DNA from 2 places in the Exiguobacterium sp. s57 genome. Region 1 is predicted to be linked to the other one. Evidence: a T-box and tRNA genes for the amino acid it is inferred to sense, from the RefSeq annotation. Region 1 holds a T-box; the other holds one or more tRNA genes.
What was found. A T-box is a leader RNA that pairs with one kind of tRNA and senses whether it is charged. The one in region 1 lies ahead of ileS (isoleucine--tRNA ligase), so its partner is inferred to be a tRNA-Ile.

Region 1 (6,648 bases):
ATGGACACAATGCAGGGAATGTCGGACTTCACGTCGACGATGACATTGACCAGGTCGTTCTAAATCGTCAGTTTTTCTTTCAACAAGCTAACCTTTCTTTAGAAGGCTCGGTGTGGGCCGATCAAGTACATGAAACGAGCGTTCGATATGTGAATGCCTCGGATCGTGGGAAGGGTGCATTTCGATACGATGAAGCGATTCCGCAAACAGATGGTCTCTTAACTACGGAAGAATCGTTGCCGTTAGCACTTGTCTTTGCAGATTGTGTGCCGCTCTTCTTCTGTGCAAAAGACTATGGAGTCATTGGGATCGCCCATGCCGGGTGGAAGGGAACTGTCGGTAATATCGTCGAGTCTATGATTCGCGCATTCGAAGACAAGGGGATTGATGCTAAAGAAGTGGAAATGCTTGTCGGTCCGTCGATTTCAGGATACGACTATGAGGTCGACCGTCGTGTACTAGATGCGGTTCAATCCGTTTCGCCGATCGCCTATAACCAAGCGGTACGAGATGAGTCAGGCAATCATGCCCATTTATCACTTCAGACTGTTAATGAAGTATTGGCAAAAGAGCATGACACAACCGTCATCCAATCGAATTTAACGACTGGTGCAGACGTCCCGTTTTTCTCGTATCGTGATGGAGAGGTTAAACGCCGATTTGCAGCAGTAATCGTCAAGGAGCGTAAATTGTGAGTATTTCAGATAATGTAAAACAAGTTCAATCGATTATGTCAGCGCACGTTCAAGGAGTGGAACCAACGTTAATCGCCGTCACGAAGTCGGTTGGCGTGGATGTGACGAATGCCCTCTATGAAGAAGGGATTCGTGATTTTGGAGAAAATCGTCCGGAGTCATTGCTCGAAAAAGTCGAAAACTTGCCGAAAGATGCGAGATTTCATTTTATCGGTACGTTACAGACGCGCAAGGTGAGACAAATCATCGATCACGTCGCAGCCATTCATTCTCTAGATCGGTTGTCACTCGCATCAGAGATTGATAAACGAGCAAACAGAAGAATTGATTGTTTCGTTCAAGTGAACACGTCAGGAGAAGATTCAAAACATGGGCTTGAAATAGAGGAAGTCATGCCATTCATCGAGAATTGTAAACAGTATCCTCATATTCGAATCATTGGGTTGATGACAATGGCGCCGTTCACGGAAGAAGAGACAATCCTTCGTGAGACGTTCCGTCGTTTACGCCATGTACGTGATGAAGTGACGGCAAAAGGATACGATCACGCTCCTTGCACGGAACTGTCGATGGGGATGTCAAACGATTATCCAATCGCAATTGAAGAGGGCGCATCGTTTGTTCGTATTGGTACCGTACTTGTGCAATAATATATCTTAAGGAGGAATCCGTTATGTCAATCAAAAACAAAATGAAAGATTTCTTTGGACTCGAGGAAGATCCGAACAGCACATATGAGGAAGAAGAGTATGCCGTCGCAAATACAGCAACTCCTTCAACGACTGAAACATCGGTCATGAAACAAGAGGATCGTCCAAAATCAGCGAATAACCTCGTCGCGTTAAATACGAAAAAGAAAGAACGTTCAAAAGTCGTATTGGCTGAACCGCGTGTGTTCGCTGAAGCACAGGACATTAGTGATCAACTAAAAGAAAACCGTGCTGTCATCGTCAATCTTCAACGCATGTCAAAAGAACAATCGCGTCAAGTCGTCAACTTCCTTTCAGGTGTTGTCTATGCATTGGAAGGGTCGATGACTTCGATTGGACATAACACGATTCTGTGTACTCCGAACAACGTCGAATTGACTGGCTCAATCTCAAACTTGATCTCGGAGGATGAACTTCACAGTAAAGGGTGGTAACTGAATGGAAAATGTAATTCCTGCCTTAGGCAACACGTTGAGTGATTTACTTGGCATCTATAGTTGGATTCTCATCGGCTATATCTTATTATCATGGTTCCCGAACGCACGTGAATCAAAGTTTGGTCAAATTTTATCGGCTTTGTGTGAACCGTTCTTGGCACCGTTTCGTCGAATCATCCCACCAATTGGTGGCATGCTTGATATCTCTCCAATCGTCGCTTTATTCGTGCTTCGTATGGCACAAGCCGGAATTGCTGCGATTTTCGGGTGATGTATGAGCGTCTATGACCACTACAGACCAAGTGAACGGGCGTTCGTCGAACAAGTGCTCGACTGGGTGCAACAAGTCGAGAGTAGTTATGTGTTGAAATTGACGGACTTTTTAGACCCGCGTGAACAACAAATCGTCAAACAGATTGTCGGTAATCAACTTGTTATGCATAGTGATGGCGGATTCGAAGGCGCAGAAAGGTGTCGACTTATTTTGGCGCCGGATTACTATGAACTGAATCCTCATGATTTTGAAATTGAAATCCGACGTATCGAATACCCAACAAAGTTTGTGGATTTGACGCATCGACAAGTGACGGGAACCTTACTCAATGCAGGGCTGAAACGTCAAAAGTTTGGAGATGTCGTCCTTCAAGATGAGATTGTACAATTTGCGACGACGCGTGAATCAGTCGGATTCATCGAAATGAATTTGGATCGTGTCGGAAAAGCGAAAGTTCGCATTTCCTCCGTTGAGCAAGACGAGATTCTTGTCGTTCCGACAATTGAATGGATCGAAGGATTTGGTATCGTTTCTTCTTTACGATTTGATACGGTTGTGAGCGAGGTTCTAAACATGTCCCGTCAAAAAGCACAAGCACTCGTCAAACATGGCGACTGCAAAGTAAATCATAAAGTCATTGAAGATGCGAGCTTCATTCTCGAACCAGACGACCTTCTATCCGTTCGTGGACACGGTCGCATCAAATTGATGGAAATTCTAGGTTCGACCAAACGTGAAAAAATTAAAATACAGTATGGCACCATACGTTGAATTTTAGGAGGAAAGTCGAATGGCGTTGACACCGATTGATATTCATAATAAAGAATTCTCTTCCCGTTTTCGTGGGTACGACATCGATGAGGTCAATGAATTTTTAGATCAAATCATTAAAGAGTTTGAACTATTGATTCGTGAGAATCGACGGTATGAAGAACTCGTCAACGATATGCAAGCTCGCATTGACTACTTTTCCTCGATGGAAGATACGTTGAACAAGTCGATTATCGTTGCACAGGAAGCTGCGGAAGAAGTGAAGAACAACGCTCAAAAAGAAGCGAGCCTCATTTTGAAACAAGCAGAGCGTGAGGCGTACGCCCGTGAAGAAGAAGCAGCCCGAAAAGAGAAACTTGCTGAACGAGAAGTCGTTCAAATGCTCAAAAAGGTTGAGTTATACCGTACACGTTTCCGTGTCCTCGTAGATGCCCAAATGGAGCTCCTCAATAGTACGGAGTGGGAAATGATTGTCGGCGAGCCGCCTGTGCAGACGGTTCTTGACGATAGAACTGAACTTGCGTATAATGACGACGAAGTCACACAGAATGAAGAACAACATGGATAAATGATCAACACGTTGAGTAGGACGCGTCGATCGAGTCATACCTACGAAGCGACTTAGGGGCGGTGAGAGCCTAAGAGAAAGACTCGAATCGGTATCCCCTATGAGTTGTCACGCTGAACTTGAGTAAGCGTGTCCGCCTGACCTCGTTATCGGTTACCGAGAGCGGTCTCATTTGAGGTGAGGCTAGTAGGGTGGTACCGCGAGTCAACCAACTCGTCCCTATCAGGGATGGGTTGGTTTTTTTTGTTTTCTAAAAAATGTTGATGGAGGAGTTTCGATGAACTACAAAGACACGCTTTTAATGCCAAACACTGAATTCGCGATGCGCGGGAATTTACCAAAACGCGAACCAGCGATGCAAACGGAATGGGAAGACATGGACCTTTATAACAAGGTGCAAGAAAAAAATGCTGGGAAACCACAATACATCTTGCATGATGGACCTCCATACGCGAATGGCGACATCCACATGGGACACGCGATGAATAAAGTATTAAAAGATATCATCGTTCGTTTCAAAGGGATGAACGGATATCAGTCTCCAATGATTCCAGGTTGGGATACACACGGACTTCCAATCGAGAATGCCCTTCAAAAAGCAGGCGTCAACCGTAAAGAGATGACGGTCGCTGAATTCCGAGAGAAGTGTGCGGAGTATGCAATGGAGCAAGTGAATTCGCAACGTGAACAATTCAAACGTCTCGGTCTTCTCGCAGACTTTGAAAATCCATACATCACCCTCCTTCCTGAGTATGAGGCTGCACAGATTCGCTTGTTCGGAACGATGGCTGAAAAAGGTTATATCTATAAAGGGAAAAAACCTGTCTATTGGTCACCATCTTCTGAATCGGCACTCGCTGAGGCAGAAATTGAATACTATGATAAAAAGTCACCAGCAATCTACGTGGCATTCCGTGTCGTAGATGGGAAAGATACGTTGACGTCAAACGATCACTTTGTCATCTGGACGACGACACCTTGGACAATCCCGGCGAACCTTGGTATCGCGGTGAGTGATGAGTTGACGTATACGCGCATCGAACATGAAGGAAAAGGTTATATTGTCGCTGAGACGCTTGTCGAAGAAGTGACGACAGCGCTCGGATGGTCAGATTACACAGTGAGCGGTTCTTGGAATGGACGTGACTTCGAGTACATGACGGCACAACACCCGTTGTATGAACGCACGTCACTCGTCGTCCTTGGCGATCACGTCACAGCGGATGCGACAGGACTCGTCCACACAGCTCCTGGGCACGGGGAAGACGACTATCGCGTCGGACAAGCATATGGCTTAGATGTCCTTTGTCCGGTAGATGACCGTGGATATATGACGGATGAAGCACCTGGATACGAAGGGCTATTCTACGAGGATGCAAATAAGCAAATCGGGATGAAACTTGAGGAGAATGGATATTTGCTCAACTTAAAGTTCATCAAACACTCGTATCCACATGACTGGCGTACAAAGAAACCGGTCATCTTCCGTGCGACACCGCAATGGTTCGCTTCAATTAAAGATTTCCGAGAGGATATGCTCCGTGAAGTCGAAAAAGTGAACTGGGTCCCGGAATGGGGAATGACTCGTCTTTACAACATGGTTCGTGACCGTGGAGACTGGGTCATCAGCCGTCAGCGTGCGTGGGGTGTTCCGATCCCAATCTTCTATGCGGAAGATGGAACGGAAATCATCACGAACGAGACGATCGATCACATCGCAAACTTGTTCCGTGAACACGGTTCAAACGTTTGGTATGAGCGAGAAGCAAAAGATCTTCTTCCGGAAGGATTCACACATCCGAACAGCCCGAACGGAGAATTCCGTAAAGAACTCGACATCATGGACGTCTGGTTTGATTCAGGGTCATCCCATGCCGGTGTGTTAGAAGAACGTGAAAATCTTCGTCGTCCGGCAGATCTTTACCTTGAAGGATCTGACCAATACCGCGGATGGTTCAACTCATCACTCTCAACGGCTGTTGCGACGACAGGAAAAGCACCGTACCGTAACGTCTTGAGCCATGGTTTCGTTCTTGATGGGGACGGACGCAAAATGTCGAAATCTCTTGGTAACACCATTGCACCGAACGATCTCGTGAAGCAGTACGGTGCTGAAATCGTACGTCTTTGGGTCGCATCTGTCGACTATCAGTCTGATGTACGTGCGTCACATGACAACTTTAAACAAGTATCAGAAGTTTACCGGAAGATGCGTAACACAATCCGTTTCCTTCTTGGAAACTTGAACGGCTTTGAACCATCGATGCGTGTCGCGTTTGAAGATATGCCGGAAGCGGACCGTTTCATGGCAACGAAGCTCAAGCAATTGCAGGCGAAAGTTGTTAAAGCCTACGATGAATTTGACTTCATGGCCGTGTACCATCTCGTTCATAACTTCTGCGTCAACGAGTTGTCATCGTTCTACCTTGACTTCACAAAAGATATTTTGTATATCGAGCGTGAAGACGATCTCCGTCGTCGTGCCGTTCAGACGGTCATGTACGATGCGGTCGTCCTCTTGACAAAACTGTTGGCGCCAATCCTTCCACACACTGCTGACGAGGCGTGGAAAGAGGTTCCTGGGAAGTCAGAAGCAAGCATCTTCTTGACTGATCTTGAAGAAGTCGATGCGTTGACTACTGACGAGAAAACGTTGTTAGAGAAATGGTCGAAATTCCTCGTCTTCCGTGACGATGTCCTCAAAGCGATCGAAATCGCACGTGGCGAGAAGCTGATCGGGAAACCGCTTGAGGCGAAGTTGATTCTTGCACCGAAAGCCGAGACTGCCGGCTTGTTGAATACAATCGACAACGTAAGCCAACTGCTTCAAGTATCACAAGTGGAGTGGGCTGAGACGGCAGACGTTGATTATGCGACGACGAAAATCACAGTCATGAAAGCAGATGGTGCCGCTTGTGCACGTTGTTGGACGTACTCGACAGAGGTTGGACAAAACGAAGAGTATCCTGAGCTTTGCCCACGCTGTGCATCAGTAATCGGTTAAGACGAACCGGAGTGGCGTCCCCACTCCGGTTTCTTAACGGCTTGAAAGGAGACGTATATGAAACGATATTATGGATTGGCCTTCATCTTGATTTTGCTCGACCAACTAACGAAATGGGTCGTTGTACAGACGATGACGATTGGTCAATCAATTGAGGTCATCCCGAATTTGTTGTATTGGACTTCTTAT
Region 2 (6,648 bases), 640 kb from region 1:
CAATGATGGATACCCAAATCAAATAGAAAAAGAAGATTGCGAAGCCGTGTAAAAATAGCCACATCGGAATAAAAAAGTCAGGACGAATTACTAAAAAATCTAACGTAGTGATGACAAGCGTCAGAATAAAAGCTGCGCCCATATAAGCATGTAGTGGCGCAAGACGAAGTCGTAACACTTGTTTTGAAGGGACTAGACTTGAGCGGAGAAACGTGAAAATCGTGGATAACATATAAAAACTCCAATCTGTTATATTACAAAGACTCATAAATAGACAATTTTGGTACAGCGTTTTAATAAAACTTTTACATAAAACGTGTTTACATGAAGATGCCGATGAAGGCATAATGAGTAGGGCATTAAAAACCAAGCAAATCCAACCAATTCTTAATTAAAAGGAGTACAAAAATCGTGGAATACAATTTGCAAGAAATGTTATTCATGTTTTTTGGAGGTCTAGGGATCTTCCTCTTCGGGATCAAATCGATGGGAGACGGACTCCAAAAGTCTGCAGGGAATCGCCTGCGAGACATCCTTGATAAGTATACAACGAATCCTTTCCTCGGTGTACTCGCCGGGATTATCGTTACAGTATTGATTCAATCTTCTTCAGGTACTACCGTTATTACGGTCGGGCTGGTCAGTGCTGGCTTCATGACGCTTCGTCAAGCAATTGGAGTCATCATGGGTGCAAACATCGGTACAACGGTCACGGCATTCATTATCGGATTCGATGTCGGTGAATATTCGCTTCCGATGATTGCAATCGGTGCAGTCCTGCTCTTCTTCTTTAAGAAAGAACGTTTTCAACACCTTGGACAAGTCATCTTTGGTCTTGGGGCACTTTTCTACGGTCTTGAGTTGATGGGAGACGGGATGCGTCCACTTCGTTCAAGTGAGTATTTCATCGACTTGACACAATCTATGAGTGACAATCCGTTCCTCGGAGTCATCGTCGGTACAGTATTTACTGTCATTGTACAATCATCTTCCGCAACAATTGGTATCTTACAAGAGCTATATGCTGGAGGGTCAATCGACTTAGACGCTGCACTTCCAGTATTGTTCGGTGATAACATCGGAACAACAATCACAGCGATTCTCGCATCAATCGGTGCATCGGTTGCCGCACGACGTGCAGCAGCAGCGCACGTCATCTTCAACTTGATTGGTACGACAATCTTCATGATTTTGTTAATTCCTTTTACAAATTATATCTATTGGATTACAGACTTCTTAGCAATTGAAGACAAGATGCAAATTGCATTCGCACACGGTACGTTCAACTTTGCCAATACGTTCATTCAGTTCTGGTTCATTGGTTCGATTGCTTGGCTCGTGACGAAAATGGTTCCTGGCGAAGATTCAATCGTTGACACGAAAGCGCAACACTTAGATCCAATCTTCATTCAACAGTCACCATCGATTGCCGTAGAACAAGCAAAATATGAAGTCATCCGCATGGGAGATTTCGCAAAACTTGGTCTTGATGAAGCGCGTAACTATTTGACTACAGGCGACAAAAAACACTCTGAAAAATCAGCTCATATCGAAGAAGCGTTAAATTCGTTAAATGCCAAAATTACTGATTATCTCGTGAAATTGGCCGCAGTTGATTTGACAGAACAAGAATCACAAGAGCACAAGACACTCATGCATGCAATCAACGACATCGAACGCATTGGTGATCATGTTGAAAACATCATTGAGTTAATCGACTATAAGACAGCTACGAAAGTCACACTGTCGGCTGATGCTCAAAAAGAATTGACTGAAATGTATGACCTCACACGTGAAACGTTAGAGAAATCACTTCAAACGTTGGCGAGCAGTGATATGGTCGAGGCACGTAAAGTCATTGAAATGGAAGCGAAGCTTGATATGCTCGAGCGTCAATTCCGTAAAAACCACGTCGTCCGCTTGAACAAAGGGACTTGTGATGGACAAGCAGGTATGTTCTTCGTTGATATGCTCTCAAACCTTGAGCGAATCGGTGACCATGCGATGAATATCACAGAAATCACACTAGAAGATGCAAACGAAGTAACCGTATAAGAACTGGGCACTCCAAATGAATTTTTGGAGTGCTTTTTTCTGTTCGGTAAGGAATTTCCCTTGACACTCTAAAATATATTCAGTATATTATTACTGTATAACAACATGGCGGTGTAGCTCAGCTGGCTAGAGCGTACGGTTCATACCCGTGAGGTCGTGGGTTCGACTCCCTCCGCCGCTATTTATAAGGACCCTTAGCTCAGCTGGTTAGAGCAGACGGCTCATAACCGTCCGGTCGTAGGTTCAAGTCCTACAGGGTCCATTTTCCGACAACTTTCATTTTGTGAAAGTTGTTTTTTTGTTTTCAATCTAATGATCGTGGGTAAATACTCGTTAGCATTTTGTTTTTTGAAAAATATGAAATGAGGCGAACAAAATGGAACGAAATCACACCATGATGCAGTTTTTTGAATGGCATGTTGAGGCAGACCAAAAACATTGGAAGCGATTAAAACAGAGAGCAGAAGTCTTAAATAAAGCTGGAATCACGGCCCTTTGGTTACCACCTGTTACGAAGGGACAAAGTGGTGAGGACACTGGTTATGGTGTTTATGACTTGTACGATTTAGGAGAATTTAATCAAAAAGGGTCAATCGCCACGAAATATGGAACGAAACAAGAACTACTCGAAGCAACAGCGTATTGTCAACAAGAGTTAGGTATGCAAATTTATATGGATGTGGTCATGAACCATAAAGCAGGCGCGGATGCAACCGAGAACTTTGAAGTATTAGAAGTCGATCCGAACGACCGAACAAAAGTATTGTCAGATGAGCCGTTTGAAATTGAAGGTTGGACGAAGTTTGATTATGAAGCTCGAGACGGGAAATATTCGAATTTCAAATGGGACTACACTCATTTTAACGGAACTGATTATGATGCGGCGACTGACCGTTCTGGTATTTACTTCATCGTTGGAGAGAATAAGCGGTGGAATGATAACGTTGATGACGAATTCGGTGTTTATGATTACCTCATGTTCGCAAATATCGATTATCACCACCCAGATGTGCGTGAGGAAGTGTTGAACTGGGGTAAATGGTTCATCGAGGAAACAAAATGTGACGGATTCCGTTTGGACGCAATTAAGCATATCAACTATGATTTTGTGAAAGAGTTCAGCCAAACGATGCGAGAAGAGAAGGGGGATGAATTCTATTTAGTCGGGGAGTTTTGGAAATCAGACCTCGATGCGTGTCGAGCATTCCTTGATAACATCGATTATCACGTCGACTTGTTCGATGTTCCCCTTCATTACAATTTGCATCGCGCATCGCAAGAAGGGGCTTCATTTGATATGCGAACGATTTTTGATGACACACTCGTTCAGTCACACCCCCTTCATGCGGTGACATTCGTGGATAATCACGATTCCCAGCCTGAGGAGGCGCTTGAATCGTGGGTAGAAGAATGGTTTAAACAAATCGCTTATGGTCTCGTCTTGCTTCGTAAAGATGGGTATCCTTGTGTCTTCTATGGAGATTACTACGGTATTGACGGACCACACCCGACTGATGGCATGAAACTTGCGATTGACACGCTCCTATATGCTCGTCGTGAAAAAGCTTACGGCGACCAGGATGATTACTTCGATGAGTCGAATGTCATTGGATGGGTTCGCCATGGGGCAGAAGAGATTGAACGTTCAGGATGCGCCGTTCTCATTTCAAATTCCGATGAGGCTGAAAAGAGAATGTTCGTTGGTGAAGAGCGCTCTGGAGAAACATGGGTCGATTTGACGAATACCTTAGAGGACAAAATTGAGATTGATGATGAAGGATTTGGGGTATTTAAAGTGGCGGCGGGGTCTATTTCTGTCTGGGCGTTACCGGAAGAAGATGTCGAGTGAAGCATTAGAATTGAGTAGACCGTCACATATCTGTTACATTTAAGACGAACGTTGTTCAAAACACTTTTAAGGGGGATTTTAGTAATGGCTAAATTTGAATTACCAAAACTTGATTACGCATATGATGCACTCGAACCACACATTGATGCTCGCACGATGGAAATCCACCACACAAAACATCACAACACTTACGTCACAAACGTAAACAATGCACTCGAAGGGAAAGATGTAGAGTACTCTTCACTCGAAGACTTACTCCAAAAAATCGATTCACTTCCTGCTGACATTCAAACTGCTGTCCGTAACAACGGTGGCGGTCATTGGAACCATTCATTCTTCTGGAAGCTCTTGAAGAAAAATGAGAATGGTACGCCGTCTGGAGACCTGGCTTCTGCAATCGACGAGTCGTTCGGTAGCTTTGACGCATTCAAAGACGAGTTCACAAAAGCTGCAACAACTCGCTTCGGTTCAGGCTGGGCATGGCTCGTCGTGAAAAACGGGAAACTTGAAGTGACGTCTACACCTAACCAAGACTCACCGATCATGGAAGGCGTCTCGCCAATTCTTGGCCTTGACGTTTGGGAACACGCTTACTACTTGAACTATCAAAACCGTCGTCCTGACTACATCAATGCATTCTTCCATGTCATCGACTGGGATTATGTCGCGAAATTGTACGCTGACGCAAAATAAGTTGTTCTTACCTGGGACTCTTACATGAGTCCCGGGTTTTTTTGTGCTTTTCATTATTTTGTAAACAAATTATGATATAGTGAAAATCGGACAAAATGACAGATTATACTGTTCTCTATAATATAGAAGGAATTGATTGTGGAAGGAGTTAACGGGCTTGGCTAAAAATCGTGTGAAAGTGCTGAAGAAACGGCGAAACCACTTACCGTTACGCTTGAATTTACTATTTTTTATCGTCTTCATTCTATTTGCAACTCTTATTTTTCGGTTAGGGGTCGTTCAAATCGTGAACGGGGAATTGATTGCTCGAGAAGTACAGAAAACGGAGTCGAGTAAAATCAAGTATGAGGTACCGCGAGGAAAGATTTACGACCGTAACGGTCAAGTGCTTGCGGATACGATTTCGAATTACTCGGTCATGTATCGCCGCTCGCAAGTGACGAAAACGGATGAACGGTTAGATGTTGCAAAAAAATTGGCAGAGATTGTCGATATTCCGAAAGAAGATCGTAAAATGACCGAGCGTGACCGCAAAGACTACTGGATTGCAACGAATCCGGAGTTAGCGCAAGAGCGCACTCAATCTTTGTTGGAGGCGTTATCGGAAGAGGAACGGGCGGCATTGTCTAACCAAGACGTGGATCGCCTTTTGCTTGACTCGATCACAGAAGAAGAAATCACGTTTGATGATGCGACAGAAGAAATCATCGCCATCAAGCACAATATGGAAAGCGGCTATGCATTAGACCCACAGGTCATCAAAATCGGAGCAAGTCCGAAAGAGATGGCGGTCATCGAAGAAAATCTAGAATTATTGCCTGGTGTAAGTGTCGAACCGTACTATCAGCGGGACTATCCATTCGACGAGACGTTTAAAAGTTTCTTAGGAAGTTATCGTCAAATCCCGGCAGAACAACGTGCGTCTTATCAGGCGAAGGGGTACGGTTTGAATGACCGGGTTGGGACATCTTACTTGGAACAACAATATGAAGACGTCCTTCGTGGAACGCCAGCATACGATGTGTTCACGACTTACAAAGGGGAACCAGTCGGGGAACCGACACGAGTCAGCGGAAACCCAGGCAAAGATATCGTGTTATCAACGGACATCGAATTCCAAAAAGAAATCGACGAGATTTTGAAGAAGGCTATTCGAGCAGGACGTTCTGGAAGTCCTCACTTTGATCGGGCTTTTGCTGTTGTCATGAATCCTCAAACGGGGGAGCTTCTTGCATTGTCAGGACAGGAACTTGATTTAGAGACGAACGAATTTAAGGACGTTTCGACCGGAACGGTGCTGCGTGCCAGCCAAATTGGGTCAACTATTAAAGGGGCGACAGTCGCCTATGGATTTGAAGAAGGTGTCGTCAAACCAGGTGAATATATTTATGATGCTCCGATTCGAATCGGGTCGTCCGTCAAAGCCTCATATCGGAACATGGGGAACATCAACGACTTAGATGCACTCGCAATGTCATCGAACATCTATATGTTCCAAATAGCATTACGTTTGGCTGACTATTACTCGACAGGTCAAATCGTCGGAGAAAATGTCACACAAGCATTTGAAACGATGGAACATTATTATAAACAGTTTGGCCTCGGAGTCGAGACTGGAATTGACTTACCGTTTGAATCTACCGGATTCCGTAGCATCCCGGACCGTGTCACACTTCTTATGGATATGTCGATCGGGCAGTATATTTCCTACACGCCGATTCAATTGGCACAGTATACGTCCGCTCTAGCAAATGGTGGTTATCGTGTACAACCGCACTTGCTTAAAGAAATCATTGAGCCTGGTTCGCTTGATGAAAATAACAAGCAAGTCGTCAGCACGTTCCAACCAAATGCGTTAAATAAAGTCGATATTCAAGATGAGTACATTCAGCGAGTTCGCGAAGGATTTCGTCAAGGTGTTGAATCTTCATCAGGTTCATCTCGTATCTTGCAGCAGACAGGTATGACGGCTGCAGGTAAAACAGGTACAGCCCAGGCCATCGCTGAAGGTGAAGACGGTCAGGCGAAACGAAACGCCAGCGGGGAGCCGA

Region 2: it encodes a tRNA-Ile, which carries the amino acid that the T-box ahead of ileS (isoleucine--tRNA ligase) is inferred to sense. The anticodon was not compared.

The regions. Positions count from the first base shown of each region.
Region 1 is NZ_JACSKR010000001.1:48,331-54,978, forward strand. Features, by position in the region: gene KNO98_RS00265 (purine nucleoside phosphorylase YfiH/LACC1 family protein) at 1-695, shown strand, start outside; gene KNO98_RS00270 (YggS family pyridoxal phosphate-dependent enzyme) at 692-1,345, shown strand; gene KNO98_RS00275 (cell division protein SepF) at 1,369-1,839, shown strand; gene KNO98_RS00280 (YggT family protein) at 1,844-2,113, shown strand; gene KNO98_RS00285 (YlmH family RNA-binding protein) at 2,117-2,887, shown strand; gene KNO98_RS00290 (DivIVA domain-containing protein) at 2,907-3,455, shown strand; T-box leader at 3,459-3,679, shown strand; gene ileS (isoleucine--tRNA ligase) at 3,733-6,459, shown strand; gene lspA (signal peptidase II) at 6,517-6,648, shown strand, end outside.
Region 2 is NZ_JACSKR010000001.1:686,400-693,047, reverse strand. Features, by position in the region: gene KNO98_RS03610 (hypothetical protein) at 1-232, opposite strand, end outside; gene KNO98_RS03605 (Na/Pi cotransporter family protein) at 412-2,055, shown strand; tRNA gene KNO98_RS03600 (tRNA-Met) at 2,163-2,236, shown strand; tRNA gene KNO98_RS03595 (tRNA-Ile) at 2,244-2,317, shown strand; gene KNO98_RS03590 (alpha-amylase) at 2,432-3,904, shown strand; gene KNO98_RS03585 (superoxide dismutase) at 3,989-4,597, shown strand; gene KNO98_RS03580 (peptidoglycan D,D-transpeptidase FtsI family protein) at 4,755-6,648, shown strand, end outside.